One region of the Streptomyces sp. NPDC048484 genome, then DNA from elsewhere that is predicted to be linked to it. Evidence: riboswitches for the same ligand, from Rfam matches in the RefSeq annotation. Region 1 holds a riboswitch; each other region holds the start of a gene.
What was found. A riboswitch is a leader RNA that binds a small molecule or an ion and turns the genes downstream of it on or off. The one in region 1 is predicted to bind cobalamin.

Region 1 (4,432 bases):
CCGCCCCACATGTTGGAGACCGTCTGGCCGTTGGCGAAAGCGAAGACCAGTTTCCAGCCCTTGATGGCGGCGGTGCCTGTGTTGCGGATGGTGAGTTCGCCCTGGAAGCCGCCCGGCCACTCGTTGACGACGCGGTAGCCGACGGCGCAGCCCGCGCCGGGTGTACTGCCGCCGTCGTCGGTGGTGACGGTCACCGAGGCCGAGCGGGCCGACCGGTTCCCCGCCGCGTCCCGTGCGTAGACGGCGAAGGTGTACGCCGTGTCCGCGGTGAGGCCGGTCACGGTGGCGGTGTTGGTGGTGGACGCGGCGACCGTGCTCTCGGAGCCGCCGCCCACCCGGACGATGTCGTAACCGGTGACGCCGACGTTGTCGGTCGCGGCGGTCCAGGTGAGGGTCACGGACGTGGCTGCCACGGCGGAGGCGCTGGGGGTGCCCGGTGCGGTCGGGGCCTGGGTGTCGCCCGAGTTTCCGCCGCCGTAGATCGTGGCTTCCCGGGAGGTCTGGGCGATGCCGTTGACGCCGTTGAAGACGCGCTGGCCCCAGGAGCTGAGCCGGCTGGGGTCGAACCCGATCGCGAGGTCGAGGATCGGGTCGGTGTTGCCGCTCCAGGACCAGGCGAGGTAGCCGAGCCGGAGCTGCTGCGCCGCGGCCATCATGGTGTCCTCGTCCGGGTCGCCGTACTGGTCGGCCGGCCCGCCGAACTCACCGATGAGGATGGGCAGTTCGGCGCTCACGAACGCGTTCAGGTAGTCGGTGATCTCCTGCGCGGTGTCGTAGACGCTGTACATGTGGATCGAGAAGATCAGGTTGCCGGTGGTGTCGGCATCGTAGACGGACTGGGCGTTGGCGTGCATGACGCCCTGCCAGTCCTGGCCCCAGTTGGGTGCGTCCACCATGATGGTGTGCTCGAACCCGGCGGTGCGCAACTTCTTGACGGCGGCGATCGTGGGGGCGGTCCAGCCCGCGGGATCGGTGTTGCCCCAGGGCTCGTTGCCGATGTTGATGATGACGTAGTTCTCTTGGCCGGCGAGTACGCTCTTCAGGCCGATCCAGTAGTCGGCGGCCTGGTCGAGGGTGGCCGCGGCGGCCTCCTCGGCGTAACCGGTGGTGTCGTGTACCTCCAGTACGCAGATGAGCCGGTTGGCCTTGCACTGGGCGATGACGCCGGTCACGTCCTCGGCGCTGTTCTTGGTCCAGCGGTGGCCGTTGGAGAGGACGACGCGGACGGTGTTGGTGCCGAACGCCTTGATGTCGGCCAGCGACTGCGTCTCACCCGGGTACCAGGTGTGGGCGTGGTTGACGCCGCGCATGACGAAATCGTTGCCGTTGCCTTCGAGCAGGCGGCCCTCGTCGATATGGAGGCCGGTCGCGAAGGCCCCGGGCGACTGGGCATGTGCGGCAGTCGGGACGAGGGCACCGAGAACGACGAGCCCCAGGAAAGCGGCCAGCCCGGCCAGCAGGGCGCCGACTTGGCTCTTTCGTGTCGTGCTTCTTGTTCTTCTCACTGCGACTCCAGGGAGTGAGCGCCAAGAAACGTGAGTTTCGGGGAAGTGGGAGCGCTCCCATGGAGTCACCTTGCCAGGGGCACGTCAAGACATCGCGCATGCCCCGCCTCGTGACGGATGTTCTGGAGGGGCCTTCGCAAAGGCTCCTCCAGTCCGCGGCATCCGGCCGGACGGCGGCACCGGAGCCGTTGTGCTTCATGAGCCGCCCGGTGCCCATCACTTGTGGGCCCCGGCCACCGAAGGCGGCGCCCGGCAGCAGTGTGGCCTGTTCTGGGGAATCCGGTGGCGGAGACCGTGCGTACCCTGACAACGGGCTGCGGACGAGAGGCCGATGACATGGCGGGACGGTCGTGCACGGAATGCGCCGGGACGATGAAAGCGCTGCGAGAGGAACTGCAGCGGGCCGCGGAGGACCGGTCGCTGGAGGGGCTGGAGGGGATCCCGTTCCCTCCTGTGGAGGGTGAGCATCCCTCGGACGGCCCGGCAGCCGGGGACGACCTGGTGGTCCTCTTCGAACAGCGGGCGGCCATGCACGAACGCGACCTCGGCCCCGACCACCCGGACACCCTGCTCTCCCGCAACAACCTCGCGGGCGCCTGTCTGCAGGCAGGACACCTGAAGCGGGCCGTGCCGTTGTCCGAGCGCAACCTGGCCGACAGCGAGCGCCTCCTGGGCCCCGACCACCCCCACACACTCACCTGCCGCAACAACCTCGCGGGCGCGTACGAGGCGGACGGCGCCCCGGACCGCTCCATTCCGCTCTACGAGCGTGCCCTGGCGGGCCGCGAACGCGTCCTGGGGCCCGCCGAACTGCTCACCCTGGTGTGCCGGGACAATCTGGCGCGCGCCCACGAACTGACGGGCCACCCCACCCGCGCCGTCCCGCTCCATGAACGGACCCTCGCCGACCGCGAGCGCGTCCTGGGCGCCGACCACCCCGACACCCTGCTCTCCCGCAGCAATCTCGCCCACGCCCACCACGAAACGGGAAACGCCGCGCGCAGCGCCGCCTTGTTCGCGCAGGTCCTTGCCGACAGCGAACGGAGCCTCGGTCCCGACCACCCCGCGACACCGCATGTCCGAAAACTGCTGGCCCATGTACAGGGCGGCTGAACCGCCGTTCCGGCCCCGCCGGGGGAAACCGGCACGCGCTGCGTGACCGCTCTCACGCCCCCTGGCGCCGCTTGTCACCACCCCTGCACGGGCACTACTGTCGCGACGCCTTGGTGCTCGGGAAATCGGTGTGATGCCGGTGCGGCCCTCGCCACTGTGATCGGGAAGTCCGGCTCCAGCCCTCAGGGGCGGCCACTGGGTCCTCGGACCCGGGAAGGCGGAGCACGGGTGGTCTTACCCGTAAGCCAGGAGACCGGCCAAGGCGCGTCAACCATCCACGAGGTGCTGGAGAGGGTCTGCTGAGCCATGCACATAGCCGAGGGTTTTCTTCCTCCGGCGCACGCGGTCGCCTGGGGCGTCGCGTCGGCGCCGTTCGTCGTCCACGGAGTCCGGTCGCTCACCCGTGAGGTCAAAGAGCATCCCGAGAGCACGCTGCTCATCGGGGCGTCCGGAGCTTTCACGTTCGTTCTCTCCGCGCTGAAACTGCCGTCGGTGACCGGGAGCTGCTCGCACCCCACCGGCACGGGACTGGGCGCCATCCTGTTCCGGCCACCGGTCATGGCGGTCCTTGGCACCATCACGCTGCTCTTCCAGGCGCTGCTGCTCGCGCACGGCGGACTGACCACGCTGGGCGCCAACGTCTTCTCGATGGCGATCGTCGGGCCCTGGGCCGGCTACGGGGTCTACCGGCTGCTCCGGCGGTTCGGCGTGCCGCTGATGGTCGCGGTGTTCTTCGCCGCGTTCGTCGCCGACCTCTCCACCTACTGCGTCACCAGCGTGCAGCTGGCACTCGCGTTCCCCGACCCGAGCAGCGGATTCGTGGGCGCGCTCGGCAAGTTCGGCTCGATCTTCGCCGTCACCCAGATCCCGCTCGCGGTGAGCGAGGGGCTCCTGACCGTGCTCGTGATGCGGCTGCTGGTGCAGTCGAGCAAGGGCGAACTGACCCGGCTCGGCGTGTTCCTCACCAAGAAGCAGTCCCGGACCGGGACGACCGAGACGACCGAGACGGTGGCCCGATGAGCCGTAACGCGAAGATCAACGCGCTGCTGCTGTTCGTCGTGGCCGCGCTCGCCGTACTGCCGCTGGCCTTCGGCATGGGCGACCACAAGGAGGAGCCGTTCACGGGCGCCGACGCGGAGGCGGAGACCGCGATCACCGAGATCGAGCCCGACTACGAGCCGTGGTTCTCACCTTTGTACGAGCCGCCGTCCGGTGAGATCGAGTCGGCGCTGTTCGCCCTCCAGGCCGCCCTCGGCGCCGGCGTTCTCGCCTACTACTTCGGCGTGCGCCGGGGCCGACGCCAGGGTGAACAGCGTGCCCTGGCACAGCGGGACGGCCAGGCCCCCACGCCCGGCACAACCGGCGGTACCGCCGGCACCGGTGCGTCCGCGGCCGGACGGACCTGAGCCTTCGTGCTGCCGATCGACGCGGCGGCGCACAGCAGCCGCTGGCGCCACCGCCATCCCGTGGACAAGGCCGTGCTCGGGCTCGGCCTGACCGTACTGGCGATCTCGCTCCCGCCCTGGCCGGGCGCCGCCCTGGTCCTGGTGACGGCCCTCGCCGTCCTGCTGGGCCCTGCCGCGGTACCCGGCCGCCGGCTGTGGCGCGCCTACCGGGTGCCGTTGGGTTTCTGCGTGACCGGGGCGCTCCCCCTGCTCCTCCAGGTCGGCGGTCCCGACGGATTCGTGACCCTGGCCGAGGGCGGGCCGACGCGCGCCGGAGAACTGTTGCTGCGTACCTCCGCGGCCTCCCTCGGCGTGCTCCTGTTCGCGTTCACCACTCCCCTGTCCGACCTGCTGCCGCGGCTGGTGAAC
Region 2 (4,432 bases), on a different contig from region 1:
CACCGATGACCGCGAAGCCGAACTTGGGAGGGTTGCCGAGCTCGGAGACGCTCACCGCGGACTCACCGGACAAGAGGACCGAGGCGTTCGTCTTCTCTTCCTCACTCATCCCGACACCTGCGTCATCGATCACAATGCAGACGCCCGCGGGCACGCTCCGCACGTTGATCTCGACCATGGATGTGGGTGCTGAGTATTTGGTGGCGTTGTCGAGCAGTTCAGCCACCGCCAGGGCGATCGGCTCGACTGTGCGACTGGTCACTGCGGAGTCCACCTGCGAGAGGACGTCGACGCGTTGGTAGTGCCGGATCCGGCTCATGGCTCCGCGGATCACGTCATAGACGGATGCCGCCTCCCGCTGCCTGCCAAGCCATCCTCCGCACAGTACGGCAATGGACTGTGCGCGCCTGTTGAACTGGGCGTTCATGTGGTCGACGTCCAGCAGATCCTGCAGGATGGCCGAATCGCCGTGCTTTTTCTGCAGCTCGGAGATGACCCGCTGCTGCTCCGCCGCGAGGCCCTGGAGCGTCTGCATTGCGGACTTCAGTACGGTATTGGTGGCGGTCTCAGCCTCTTCCTTGGCCTGCCGGACCACGTCGTCGTAGCCACGCCGCAGGCCCTCGAGGCTGGATTCAAGGTTAGCGTTGCGGCCCCGCTGCTCGCCCATAGAACCTTCGAGGCTCTGTTTCTGACGGCGTAACGCTCTGATCGTCCTTCGCTGAACGACGACCGTGGTCGCGACAGGGACGCCGGCAGCGAGCGCCCAGACTGTCGGATCCTGCCAAAAATTCGTCATGTGACTCTCTTTAGAGCGACTGGAGTTCAGCCCCCGGGATCTATCCATGCGCGCCCTCGGCTGCGGGCAGCAATCACCACCCGGAGGACCCTTGGCTGCAGGCATCATCGAGGAGAAAACCCACTTGGCATGTGCCCGAAATCGTATCACCGGCAGACCATGACACCCCGTCAAGTCTGGCTTGTGCGCGCACTGTTGGCACCCAACAGACGTGAGTTCCGGTGGAGGTAGTGTGATACCCCCGTGGAGGCCCGCATCACCTCGCTCCGATGCCGCTGGACCGCTGCCCCCACCCCTGCTCCCCCGACCCGCACCATCCGCCATACGAGCAGGGTTTCCCCCGGAGGGGTTCCGCCCCCTAGGCTGGCCGACGCAGCTGGTTCGCCCCCGTCCGCCAGGCGGGACGCGTCGTAAGAGGGAACCCGGTGGGAATCCGGGACTGCCCCGCAGCGGTGAGCGGGAACGACCGCCGTCACACGCACTGGACCCGACGAACAGGGTCTGGGAAGCGACGGCCAGTAGGTGTCCTCCGTAGGGAGGACGTGCTCGCAAGTCCGAAGACCTGCCCGCTGCCCGCGTGCGACCCCTCGTGCGCGGACATCCCGGTGACCTCGTGGGCGGGTCGACGTACAGATCGGGCGGACGACCGTGCTGTGCCAGGCGGTTTGGTTTCCGGCCGGTTCGTCACCCCTTCGCGCTCGCGTCCCGTCCCGGGATCCCAGGGAGATATCTCGCGAAGGAGATTTCCGTGACAGCGAAGTCCGCAGCCGCGGCAGCACGGGCCACCGTGTACGGCTACCCCCGCCAAGGCCCGAACCGGGAACTGAAGAAGGCGATCGAGGGCTACTGGAAGGGCCGCGTCGGCGCCGACGCCCTCCGGACCACCGCCGCCGAACTGCGCCGGGCGAACTGGCAGCAGCTGGCCGCGGCCGGCGTCCACGAGGTCCCCACCGGTGACTTCTCCTACTACGACCATGTCCTCGACGCCAGCGTCATGGTCGGTGCGATCCCCGAACGCCACCGCGCCGCCGTCGAGGCCGACGCACTGGACGGCTACTTCGCCATGGCACGCGGCACCCAGGACGTGGCGCCGCTGGAAATGACCAAGTGGTTCGACACCAACTACCACTACCTGGTACCCGAGTTGGGCCCGGACACCGTCTTCGCGGCGGACTCCGCCAAGCAGGTCGCCGAGCTCCGCGAAGCCATCACCCTCGGCCTCAACTCCCGCCCCGTCCTCGTCGGACCCGTCACCTATCTGCTGCTCTCCAAGCCGGCGCCGGGTGTTGCCGCCGACTTCGACCCGCTCACCCTCCTCGACCGGCTGCTGCCCGTGTACGCCGAGATCCTCGCCGATCTGCGCGCCGCAGGCGCCGAGTGGGTGCAGCTCGACGAACCGGCTCTGGTGCAGGACCGCACACCCGCCGAGCTGAACGCCGCGACCCGCGCCTACCGCGACCTCGGCGCCCCGGCCGACCGCCCGAAGCTCCTGGTCGCCTCCTACTTCGGCCGGCTCGGTGCCGCCCTGCCGGTGCTGGCCAAGGCCCCGGTCGAGGGTCTCGCCCTGGACTTCACCGAGACGGCGGCCGCCAACCTGGACGCGCTCGCCGCCGTGGGCGGCCTGCCCGGCAAACGCCTGATCGCCGGCGTCGTCAACGGCCGCAACATCTGGGTCAACGACCTGGAGAGGTCCCTCACCACCCTCGGCACCCTGCTCGGGCTGGCCGACCGGGTCGACGTGGCCGCCTCCTGCTCCCTCCTCCACGTCCCTCTCGACGCCACCGCCGAGCGCGACACCGCGCCGCAGATCCTGCGTTGGCTCGCCTTCGCCCGCCAGAAGACCGCCGAGATCGTCACCCTCGCCAGGGGACTCGCGTGCGGCACCGACACGATCGCAGCCGAACTCGCCGCCAACCGGGCCGACCTGGCCTCCCGCGCCGACTCGGCGATCACCCGCGATCCCGCCGTACGAGCCCGCGCCGCCGCCGTCACAGACGCCGACGTCCGCCGCTCCCTGCCGTACCCGGAACGCGCCACCGCGCAGCGCGCCCATCTCGGGCTGCCGCTGCTGCCGACCACCACCATCGGCTCCTTCCCCCAGACCACGGAACTGCGCACCGCACGGGCCGACCTGCGCGCGGGGCGGATCGACCGTGCCGGGTACGAGGAGCGCATCAGGGCCGAGATCGGCGAGGTGATCTCCTTCCAGGAGAAGACCGGCCTCGACGTGCTCGTGCACGGCGAGCCCGAACGCAACGACATGGTCCAGTACTTCGCCGAGCAGCTCACCGGTTACCTCGCCACCCAGCACGGCTGGGTCCAGTCCTACGGCACCCGCTACGTCCGCCCGCCGATCCTGGCCGGCGACATCTCCCGCCCTGAGCCCATGACGGTGCGCTGGACGACGTACGCCCAGTCGCTCACCACCAAACCGGTCAAGGGCATGCTCACCGGCCCCGTCACCATGCTCGCCTGGTCCTTCGTCCGCAACGACCAGCCCCTCGGTGAGACCGCCCGCCAGGTCGCCCTCGCCCTGCGCGACGAGGTGAACGACCTTGCGGCGGCCGGGACTTCCGTCATCCAGGTCGACGAACCCGCCCTGCGCGAAACACTGCCCCTGCGAGCCGTCGACCATCCGGAGTATCTGGCGTGGGCCACCGAGGCGTTCCGGCTCAGCACCGGCGGCGTACGCCCGGACACACAGATCCACACCCACATGTGTTACGCCGAGTTCGGGGACATCGTCCAGGCGATCGACGACCTCGACGCCGACGTCATCAGCCTGGAGGCGGCGCGCTCCCACATGCAGGTCGCGCGGGAGCTGGCCGAGCACGGCTATCCGCGCGAGGCCGGGCCCGGTGTGTACGACATCCACTCCCCCCGTGTGCCGAGCACGGACGAGGCAGCGGCCCTGCTGCGCAAGGGGCTTGAGGCCATCCCCGCCGAACGCCTCTGGGTCAATCCCGACTGCGGCCTGAAGACCCGTGCCTGGCCCGAGACCCGCGCGTCCCTGGAGAACCTGGTCGCCGCGGCCCGTACGGTCCGTACGGAGCTGTCCGCGTCCTGATCCGTGGCACGGCGCCCGTACGACGGCATCCGGAGGGCGGGATCCGCACGACGGGCCGGGAGAGTGGGCTCAGGCCCTCCCTCCCGGCCCGCTGCCCCTCATCGGATGCCCAACTCGGCGCGAGAAAGGTCCGGCCCCACGAGACCGGAGTCGCCCCTGCTCAAGCCGTGACGGCCTGACCCTGGTCCCGCTCGCGTTCCCGTTCCCGGCGCTTGCGCAGCGTCTGTGCGAACTCCTCGGCCTCCGCCAGCCGGGTGCGGAGCTTTTCGACCTGCCAGACAGCTTCCTGCTCGTATTCGCGGACGCGCCTCAGCAGCATCTTTCGTTCACCCGCCGTCAGATGGTCGTCGGAGTCGAGGCGGTCGGTGAGGTCCAGCAGATCGCGCATCTGGTCCAGGGTGAAGTCCAGCGGCTGCATGCGGCGGAGAGCTTTCAGACGGGCGACATCGGCTCTGGTGTAGAGGCGGAAGCCGCCCTGGGAGCGGGCGGAGGGGGTGACCAGGCCGTGCGTCTCGTAGTGCCGGATGGTGCGCAGCGCCAGCTCCGTCCGCGCGCCGACCTCGCCGATC
Region 3 (4,432 bases), on a different contig from region 1:
CCGACGGGAAGGGGACCGTGGGCCGTCGCCGGGCGCCCGCGCAGCACACGGACCCGCCCGCCTGGTCCGGCTCGGCGTTCGAGGCGCCGCCGAGGACGGACCGGAGCGCGTACGACCCCGGGCCGCCCGCTCGACGCAACAGGTGAACGGAGCCCGGCCGCCGTCCCAGGACGGGCTCTGAGGCGGGGGATCCCCGAGGGGGCTTCACCATCCGTACGAGCTCCGGTGGATCTGCGTGACCGTCACGGCAAGCGGCGGAACGCTCCTCGACGTCAAGATCCACCGGCTCGCGCACCCGGGCGCTTGAGTCTCCAGCGCCTGGAGGGTCCAAGATCTGGCCCATGGAAGACGAACGCCCTGACGTGCTCACCATCGGCCGGCTCGCGCAGCGCACCGGACTTCCGGTGCGCACCCTGCGCTTCTGGTCGGACGAGGGAGCGGTGCCGCCCGTGGCCCGCTCCGCAGGCGGCTACCGGCTGTACGGCGCCGAGTCCGTGGCCCGCGTCGAGCTGGTCCGCACCCTGCGAGAGCTGGGCCTCGGGCTCGACGACGTGTGCCGTGTCCTGAGCGGCCGCACCACGGTCGCCGAGGTCGCCGACGCGCACGTGGCCGCGCTCGACGCGCAGATCCGCTCCCTCAAGGTGAGCCGGGCCGTCCTGTCGACCGTATCGAAACGTGGTTCGACCGCTGAGGAGACAGCACTGATGAACCGGTTGGCACGGCTTTCCGCCGCCGAACGCAAGCAGATCATCGACGAGTTCAAGGAGGAGGTGTTCGGCAGTCTCGACGTCGGCCCGCACCTGCGTGACCGCCTGCGCACCTTCAGCATCGAACTGCCCGACGACCCCACACCCGATCAGGTCGACGCCTGGATCGAACTGGCCGAGCTGGTGCGGGACCCCGGTTTCCGGGCCCGGATGCGCACCATGCTGGAGCTGAGTACCCCGGTCCCCGGGCAGAGCCGTCCCCCCGGGGCGTCCATCTGGTGGGGCAAGCAGGTCGTGCAGACCGTCGCGGAGGCCAGAGAACGCGGGATCGGCCCTGAAGGACCGGCAGCGGCCGAAGTGCTGTCCAAGCTGTTCGGCGACGCCGATCGGGCCGCCGTGCTGTTGTGCCTGGAGGCCGGGATCGAGGCGGGGGCGGAACGCTACCGCAGGCTCGTCGCCCGCGTGCGCGGACAGTATGCGTTTCCCGACGCGACCGAGGAGCTGGAGTGGCTGACGCGAGCCCTGCATGCCGCGGACCAAGCCTGACCGGCCGTGCCGATCTGCTTGGCCTTCGGTTTCGAGCCCCTCGGGCTGGCAGAGGTCGACGTGTCGACGTGTCGATGACCGTCCGCACTGCTCGTCCCCAGGCAGGCCCTAACGCAGGGAATTGAGTTCGATCGCCGGGCAGCGGTCCATGACCATGTCGAGGCCGGCCGCGCGGGTGCGCTCGTAGCCGGCCTCGTCGATCACGCCGAGCTGGAACCAGACCGCCTTGGCGCCGATGGCGACGGCCTCGTCGGCGACGGAGCCGGCGAGGCCGCTGTTGATGAACACGTCGACGACGTCGACTGCGAAGGGGATCTCTGCCAGGGAGGCGTATCCCTTCTCCCCGTGGACGGTCTCGGCCTTCGGATGGACCGGGATCACGCGCTTGCCGTAGCGCTGGAGCACCTGCGCGACGCCGTACGCGGCCCGCCGTTCGTTCGACGAGAGGCCGACGACGGCCCAGGTGTCGCCGAGTTCGGTGAGGATCTTGCGGATCGTTGCCGGATCGCCGTACACGGTGAGCCTCCAGGAAATGCGGTAAGGGCTGCTGCGCCGGACAACAGCGCACACCGCGCGGTGATTCCCGGCGCCGCGGCCCGCCGCCGACAGGTCCGCGAAGCCGGGGTCGGTGTGGCGAAAGTCGCCGTGATAGCTTGCCGAAGCCAGTCGAACCCATGTACGTGGGTCAGGGAATCCGGTGGAAATCCGGAGCTGACGCGCAGCGGTGAGGGTGACGGGCGGGGCATCGGCCACTGGATCGACACGACGGTCCGGGAAGGCGCCTCGTCCGGGTGAACCCGAGTCCGAAGACCTGCTGGCGGCCTCCGTGGTCCCGAGACGGCGGGGGAGCACCCGTACGACCGGGCTCCGCGTTCGAGCCCTCGACGTCTGAGGAACTTCCGTGCCCATCGCACGCCCCGCCCGCCCGGCCGTCCTGCTCCTTTGCGGAGTCATGTGCGCAGTCATGCTGCTGACCGGCTGCGGTGCGACCGACCCGCCCGACGTGGACTCCGAGGCCGCCGTCACTCTGGACAACTGCGGTCACACCGTACGGGTGGAGTCCCCGCCCCGACGGGCGGTCTCCCTCAACCAGGGCACCGCCGAGATCATGCTCTCGCTGGGCCTCGCCGACCGCATGGCCGGCACCGCCACCTGGACCGACCCGGTGATGAAGGGCCTGGAGAAGGCCAACGCGAGGGTGAAGCGGATCGCCGACAACACCCCCTCCTTCGAACGGGTCCTGGACGCCGACCCCGACTTCGTCGCCGCCTCGTTCGAGTCCACACTCGGCAAGGGAGGCGTCGCCACCCGGGAGCAGTTCGAGAAGCTCGGCGTGCCCGCTTACGTCTCGCCCTCCGACTGCGCGGGCAAGGACAACACCGGCGACGGCGACGGCGCCCGGAGCAAGCCGCTCGGCTTCGACGCCGTCTACCGCGAGATACGTGATCTGGCCGAGGTGTTCGGCGTGGAGGAGCGGGGCGACAAGCTGGTCGCCGAGCTGCGGCAGCGCGTGAAGAAGGCCACGTCGGGCATCGACGCCTCGGACGTCTCCCTCCTGTACTGGTTCGCCAACTCGGAATCGCCCTACATGGCGGGCTGCTGTGGATCCCCCGGCATGATCACCCGGGCGTTCGACGCGAAGAACGTCTTCGACGACACCCACGAGGAATGGCCCCAGATCAACTGGGAGACGGTGGCCGACCGCGACCCCGACGTCCTCGTCATCGGCGATCTGACCCGCAAGTCGCAGACCGCCGAGTCCGCGAAGAGGAAGATCGAGTTCCTGGAGACCGACCCGGTCACCAAGAACATGACCGCCGTCAAGAAGAAGCGGTACGTCCTGCTCAGCGGGCAGGCCCTGAACCCGACCATCCGTACCGTCGAGGGTGTCGAGCAAGTCGCTGCCGCCCTGCGGGAGTTCGGGCTCACGGGGTGACACGCCCGCGCGTGGGGCTGCTCTACGCGGCCGGAATGGCCCTGCTCGTGGCATCCGTCGCCTTCGCGATCACCATCGGCCCCGCGGACATCCGCGTCGGTGACGTGTGGGCCGTGGTCGCGTCCCATCTCGGCTGGGGGAGTACGGAGCTGAGCCCCATCCGGGACGGGATCGTCTGGCAGCTGCGACTGCCGCGCACCCTCCTGGCCGCCGTCTGCGGGGCCGGACTCGCCGTGTGCGGCGCGGTGATGCAGTCCCTGCTGCGCAACCCGCTCGCCGACCCGTTCGTCCTCGGGGTGTCCTCGGGCGCCTCGACCGGCGCGGTCGTCGTGGTCGTCCTCGGGGCCGGCGGAGGACTGGTGTCGGTCTCCGCCGGCGCGTTCCTCGGTGCGCTTCTCTCGTTCGGGCTCGTTCTGCTGCTCAGTCACACCCTCGGCGGGACGACGGACCGGGTGGTGCTGAGCGGTGTCGCCGCGATGCAGCTCTTCTCCGCGCTCACCTCCTTCGTGGTGATGACCGCCGCCGACGCCGAGACCACCCGTGGAGTCCTGTTCTGGCTGCTCGGCTCGCTGGGCGGGGTCGGCTGGACCGACGTCTGGGTCTGCCTCGCGGTGCTGGCGGTCACGCTGGCGGTCTGCCTGGCGTACGCGCGCACGCTCGACGCGTTCGCCTTCGGCCAGGACGCCGCCGCGAACCTCGGGGTGTCCGTGGCGCGTACACGTCTGGTGCTGCTGTGCGCGACGGCCCTCCTGACGGCCGCGCTCGTCAGCTCGGCGGGCGCCATCGGCTTCGTCGGCCTCGTCCTGCCGCACGCCGCCCGGGCGCTGGTGGGCTCCGGCCACGCCCGGCTGCTGCCGGTCGCCGCCCTCGCCGGGGCGGTGTTCCTGGTGTGGGTCGACACCCTGGCCCGTACCGTCCTCGATCCCCAGGAGGTGCCCGTCGGCGTGGTCACCTCACTCATCGGCGTACCGGTGTTCGTGCTGGTGCTGTACCGGACACGGAGGACGCCATGACGACCGAAAGCACCACGAGTCCCACGAGTGCCGGGGGTGCCGGGGGTGCGGTGACGTCGGGGGACGCCCCGGGTGCCGGGGGAGACGAGGGTGCTGAGGCCGCCGAGAACGCGGAGGCCACGCCGGCCGCCGGGCTCCGGGCCCGGCACGTCACCCGTACCGCCGACGGACGCATCATCCTGGACGGCGTCAGTATCAGCCCCGCCCCCGGCGCCACCGTCGGCCTCCTC
Region 4 (4,432 bases), on a different contig from region 1:
GGGTGTGGACGACGGCGCGCGCGCCCGTGGAGCGGTAGACGGCGAGATGCATGGGCAGTTCGCTCGTCGGAACGAGTGAACCGAGCACGCGCCGGCCGTCGAGGGAGACCCCGCAGAGATCCTCGGGCGTCAACCGGTCGTACGGGACCCCGGTCGGCGTGACCAGGACGATGTCGCCCACGCGCACGGACACGTTGCCCGACGTGCCGACGACCAGACCGTCGGTCACCGTCCGGCGGGCTGTCGCCACGAGGTCGTCCCACGCCCGCTCCAGCGCCTCCCCCGCCCGGGGCGCGCCCGTCTCCCCCGCGTCCCGTCCGTCTCCCGCGCCCCGTCCGTCTCCCGTGTCCCGCCGCTGCTCAGCCATGCGGCGATCCTGCCAGTCGGCCGCAACCGCTCCGTTCGGGCGAAGGCACTGCAGGGCGGAATTGCTCCAGGGGTAGCGGATCCTTCCGTTCCGCCTCTGTTCGAGGGCCCTCACCGCCACTTCGACACAAGCGGAGTGGCAGCACCCCTATGGAGTCACTCCACCGCCCGGCCCAGTTCATCTTCCGTTCATCCAGGTTGCTTACGTTCGCCGTGCCACTGTCGTCCAACAGAAGCCTGGGTAAATGGAACACATCACGCTCCTCCTCGGAATCGTGATCGTTACCGCTCTCGTGTTCGATTTCACGAACGGTTTCCACGACACTGCCAACGCGATGGCGACGACCATCTCGACCGGCGCTCTGAAGCCCAAGACGGCGGTGGCCATGTCCGCCGTGCTGAACCTCGTCGGTGCGTTCCTCTCCGTGGAGGTCGCCAAGACCATCTCCGGCGGCATCGTCAACGAAGAGGGCCTCCGCACCGAGGTGATCTTCGCGGCGCTCGTCGGCGCCATTCTGTGGAATCTCCTGACCTGGCTCCTGGGTCTGCCCTCCAGCTCGTCCCACGCCCTCTTCGGCGGCCTGATCGGCGCCGCGGTGATGTCGGCGGGCTGGTCGTCGGTGAACGGGGCGACCGTGATCACCAAGGTCCTGATCCCCGCGGTCGCCGCGCCCCTGGTGGCCGGACTCGCCGCGATGCTCGCCACCCGGCTGACGTACAGGATCAGCAACCGGGCCGGCGAGAAGGCGACTTCCAAGGGCTACCGCGCCGGTCAGATCACCTCCGCGGGGCTGGTCTCACTGGCCCACGGCACGAACGACGCGCAGAAGACCATGGGCATCATCACCCTCGCCCTGGTCACCGGCGGTGTGCTCTCGCCCGGGTCGAATCCTCCCCTGTGGGTCATCGTCTCGGCCGGAATCGCCATCGCGCTCGGCACCTACCTGGGCGGCTGGCGCATCATCCGCACCATGGGCAAGGGCCTCACCGATCTCGCGCCGCCGCAGGGCTTCGCCGCCCAGACCAGTGCCGCGACCGTCATCCTGGCCTCCTCGCACCTCGGCTTCTCCCTCTCCACCACCCAGTCCTGCTCCGGCGCCGTGATGGGCTCGGGCCTGGGCCGCAAGGGTGGTGTCGTCCGCTGGTCGACCGCGACCCGCATGTTCATCGCCTGGGGCCTCACCCTCCCGGCCGCCGGCCTGGTCGGCGCGGGCGCCGAGTTCCTCACCAAGCAGGGCACCTGGGGCATCGTCCTCACCGGCGCGCTGCTGATCGCGGGCTCCGGGGTCATCTGGACCCTGTCCCGCCGCCAGCCCGTCACCGTCGACAACGTCAACGACGAGCCCGCCGGCGTCGTGACCACCGCGATCGCCGCGGTCACCCCGCCTCCCACGGGCACGGGCACGGTCACCACGATCGACGAACTGAAGACCACCATCCCGGGCCCGGACGCCGAGCCCGCCCGTCCGGCCACGGTGTAAGGAACCAACCTCATGAAGATCGACTGGGCAGCCCTCGGCTCCGTGTTCGGAGTCAGCCTCATCGCCACCGTCGCCCTCGTGGGCCTCTTCACCCTCGGCATCGTCGGCCTCTCCAAGCGCGAGTCGGCCGCCTCCCAGGGCGACTCGGCGACCCTCGCGGTCACCGGCGCCTACGCCTGCTTCGCGGCCTGCGCGGCGGCCGTGGCGTACGGGATCTATCTGATCGTCGCCTGACCGGTACGGCCGTCGAGCCGGCCGTACACCCGAGCATCACCGTCCGCCCTGTCGGGGCCGCCTCACCCGCGGTCCCGGCAGGGCGGACGCATGTCCGCGCCCGACGGGACGTCGAACGAGTCCGGCAGGCGCAATTCCTCCTCTTCGTACCGCACGTCACACACGGTGATCGCAAGCCTGTCGTCCAGAGTCCCTCTCCGGCGGGGGAATCCACGCGGGCGACAACCAGCCCGCAAAGAGAGCCTGCTGGTGGATGTGGGCCTCAGCACACTCTCCCTTCGCAGGTCAACAGCAAGTTGACTGGTGTTCTCGGGCCGTGGTGGACTGCCGGGGCCATGTACGACGGCAGAAGAGGAAGCCGGTGCGAATCCGGCGCGGTCCCGCCACTGTTACCGGGGAATCCATCCCCCGGGAGCCAGGAACTCTCGTCGTCGGTCTCGTCGAACCAGGGCGTGGACACCCTGAGTGAGGACAAATCGCCATGCGCGGCCGCCTGTTGTGGACCAGTGTGCCCAGCACGAGGGTTACGAGAGTCAAGAGGGTTACGAGGGTCACGCCCTACGTAGCGGCGGGCTGAACCGGTGCGTGCCGATCGCGACTTCGCGTACGGCGCCGCCGCCGGCCTCCTCGGTGACCTGCTGCTCGGCGATCCCCGCCGGGGGCATCCGGTCGCCGCGTTCGGCCGTGCCGCCGGAGCCGTGGAGCGGGTCCTGTGGCGGGACCACCGGGGATGGGGCGCGCTGCACACCGCCGTGTGCGCGGGCGGCGCCGTCGCCCTCGGCCTGGCCGCCGACCGCTGCGTCCGCACCTCTCGTGCCGCGTCCGTCGCACTGACCGCCGCCGCCACGTGGGCCGTCGTCGGGGGGACCTCCCTCGGGCGGGAGGCCCGGGCCGTCGGCGGGGCACTGGCCGCCGGGGACATCGAGGCGGCCCGCGAGCGGCTGCCGCATCTGTGCGGGCGGGACCCGCAGGCACTGGACGCCGACGGGATCGCCCGGGCCGTCGTCGAGTCGGTCGCCGAGAACACCTCCGACGCCGTGGTGGGCGCCCTGGTGTGGGGCGCGGTCGCGGGCGTACCCGGTCTGGTGGGGTTCCGGGCCGTCAACACGCTGGACGCCATGGTCGGACACAGGTCGGCCCGCCACCGGCGGTACGGCTGGGCCTCGGCGCGGCTCGACGACCTCGCGGGATGGCCCGGGGCCAGGCTGACGGCAGCCCTCGCGGCCGTCGCCGGCGGTGATCCACGGGGAGCGGTCCGCGCCTGGCGTACGGACGCCGCCAAGCATCCGAGCCCCAACGCCGGACCCGTCGAGGCCTCGTTCGCGGGGGCGCTCGGTGTGCGGCTCGGCGGCACGCTCTCGTACGCGGGACGGGTCGAGCACCGGCCGGTCCTCAACGGTCCGGGGCGGGCCGTGCGGGTCGGGGACATCGAACGGTCCGTCCGGCTCTCCGGCCGCGTGAGCCTGCTCGCGCTGGGCGCCGGTGTCGCCGGGCGGCTGCTCGTCACATCGCTCACCAGGAAAGGGCGTACGTCATGAGCGGGAGACTGGGCGGAGGACGCGGAGGACAGGGCACGGGCCCGGGCGGGGGGCTCGGTGGCGGACTGCTCGTCGCCGGTACCACCTCCGACGCGGGCAAGAGCGTGGTGACCGCCGGGATCTGCCGGTGGCTGGCGCGCCGCGGCGTCAAGGTCGCGCCGTTCAAGGCGCAGAACATGTCGCTGAACTCGTTCGTGACGCGGGAGGGCGCCGAGATCGGGCGCGCGCAGGCCATGCAGGCGCAGGCAGCCCGCGTGGAGCCCACCGCGCTCATGAACCCCGTACTGCTCAAACCGGGCAGCGACCGCAGCAGCCAGGTCGTCCTCATGGGCAAGCCCGTGGGCGAGATGAGTGCGCGCGGCTACCACGGCGGCCGCCAGGAGGCGTTGCTCGGGACCGTGCTGGACTGTCTGGCCGAGTTGCGGGGCACGTATGACGCGGTGATCTGTGAGGGGGCGGGCAGTCCCGCCGAGATCAACCTGCGGCGGACGGACATCGTGAACATGGGGATCGCACGGGGCGCGCGGCTGCCCGTGCTCGTGGTGGGCGACATCGACCGCGGCGGCGTCTTCGCCTCCTTCTTCGGGACGGTGGCCCTGCTGTCGCGCGAGGACCAGGAGCTCGTCGCCGGTTTCCTCGTCAACAAGTTCCGCGGGGACGTCTCCCTGCTCGAACCCGGCATCGACATGCTGCACGGGCTCACCGGGCGGCGCACCTACGGCATCCTGCCCTTCCGGCACGGGCTCGGCATCGACGAGGAGGACGGACTGAGGGTCTCTCTACGGGGCTCGGTGCGGGAGTCCGAGGTGACCG

Region 2: another riboswitch for cobalamin. It lies ahead of metE (5-methyltetrahydropteroyltriglutamate--homocysteine S-methyltransferase); the one in region 1 lies ahead of AB0D14_RS23780 (energy-coupling factor ABC transporter permease).
Region 3: another riboswitch for cobalamin. It lies ahead of AB0D14_RS03755 (ABC transporter substrate-binding protein); the one in region 1 lies ahead of AB0D14_RS23780 (energy-coupling factor ABC transporter permease).
Region 4: another riboswitch for cobalamin. It lies ahead of AB0D14_RS32325 (cobalamin biosynthesis protein); the one in region 1 lies ahead of AB0D14_RS23780 (energy-coupling factor ABC transporter permease).

The regions. Positions count from the first base shown of each region.
Region 1 is NZ_JBEZJY010000023.1:112,572-117,003, reverse strand. It holds gene AB0D14_RS23790 (cellulase family glycosylhydrolase) at 1-1,505, opposite strand, end outside; gene AB0D14_RS23785 (tetratricopeptide repeat protein) at 1,878-2,618, shown strand; cobalamin riboswitch at 2,713-2,895, shown strand; gene AB0D14_RS23780 (energy-coupling factor ABC transporter permease) at 2,925-3,638, shown strand; gene AB0D14_RS23775 (energy-coupling factor ABC transporter substrate-binding protein) at 3,635-4,024, shown strand; gene cbiQ (cobalt ECF transporter T component CbiQ) at 4,031-4,432, shown strand, end outside.
Region 2 is NZ_JBEZJY010000022.1:29,646-34,077, reverse strand. It holds gene AB0D14_RS22620 (ATP-binding protein) at 1-796, opposite strand, end outside; cobalamin riboswitch at 1,208-1,360, shown strand; gene metE (5-methyltetrahydropteroyltriglutamate--homocysteine S-methyltransferase) at 1,545-3,863, shown strand; gene AB0D14_RS22610 (MerR family transcriptional regulator) at 4,024-4,432, opposite strand, start outside.
Region 3 is NZ_JBEZJY010000003.1:96,614-101,045, forward strand. It holds gene AB0D14_RS03740 (MHYT domain-containing protein) at 1-146, shown strand, start outside; gene AB0D14_RS03745 (MerR family transcriptional regulator) at 342-1,253, shown strand; gene AB0D14_RS03750 (CoA-binding protein) at 1,362-1,769, opposite strand; cobalamin riboswitch at 1,900-2,087, shown strand; gene AB0D14_RS03755 (ABC transporter substrate-binding protein) at 2,155-3,189, shown strand; gene AB0D14_RS03760 (iron chelate uptake ABC transporter family permease subunit) at 3,225-4,202, shown strand; gene AB0D14_RS03765 (ABC transporter ATP-binding protein) at 4,199-4,432, shown strand, end outside.
Region 4 is NZ_JBEZJY010000038.1:60,850-65,281, forward strand. It holds gene AB0D14_RS32310 (class II aldolase/adducin family protein) at 1-367, opposite strand, end outside; gene AB0D14_RS32315 (inorganic phosphate transporter) at 612-1,847, shown strand; gene AB0D14_RS32320 (hypothetical protein) at 1,860-2,081, shown strand; cobalamin riboswitch at 2,393-2,526, shown strand; gene AB0D14_RS32325 (cobalamin biosynthesis protein) at 2,663-3,619, shown strand; gene AB0D14_RS32330 (cobyric acid synthase) at 3,616-4,432, shown strand, end outside.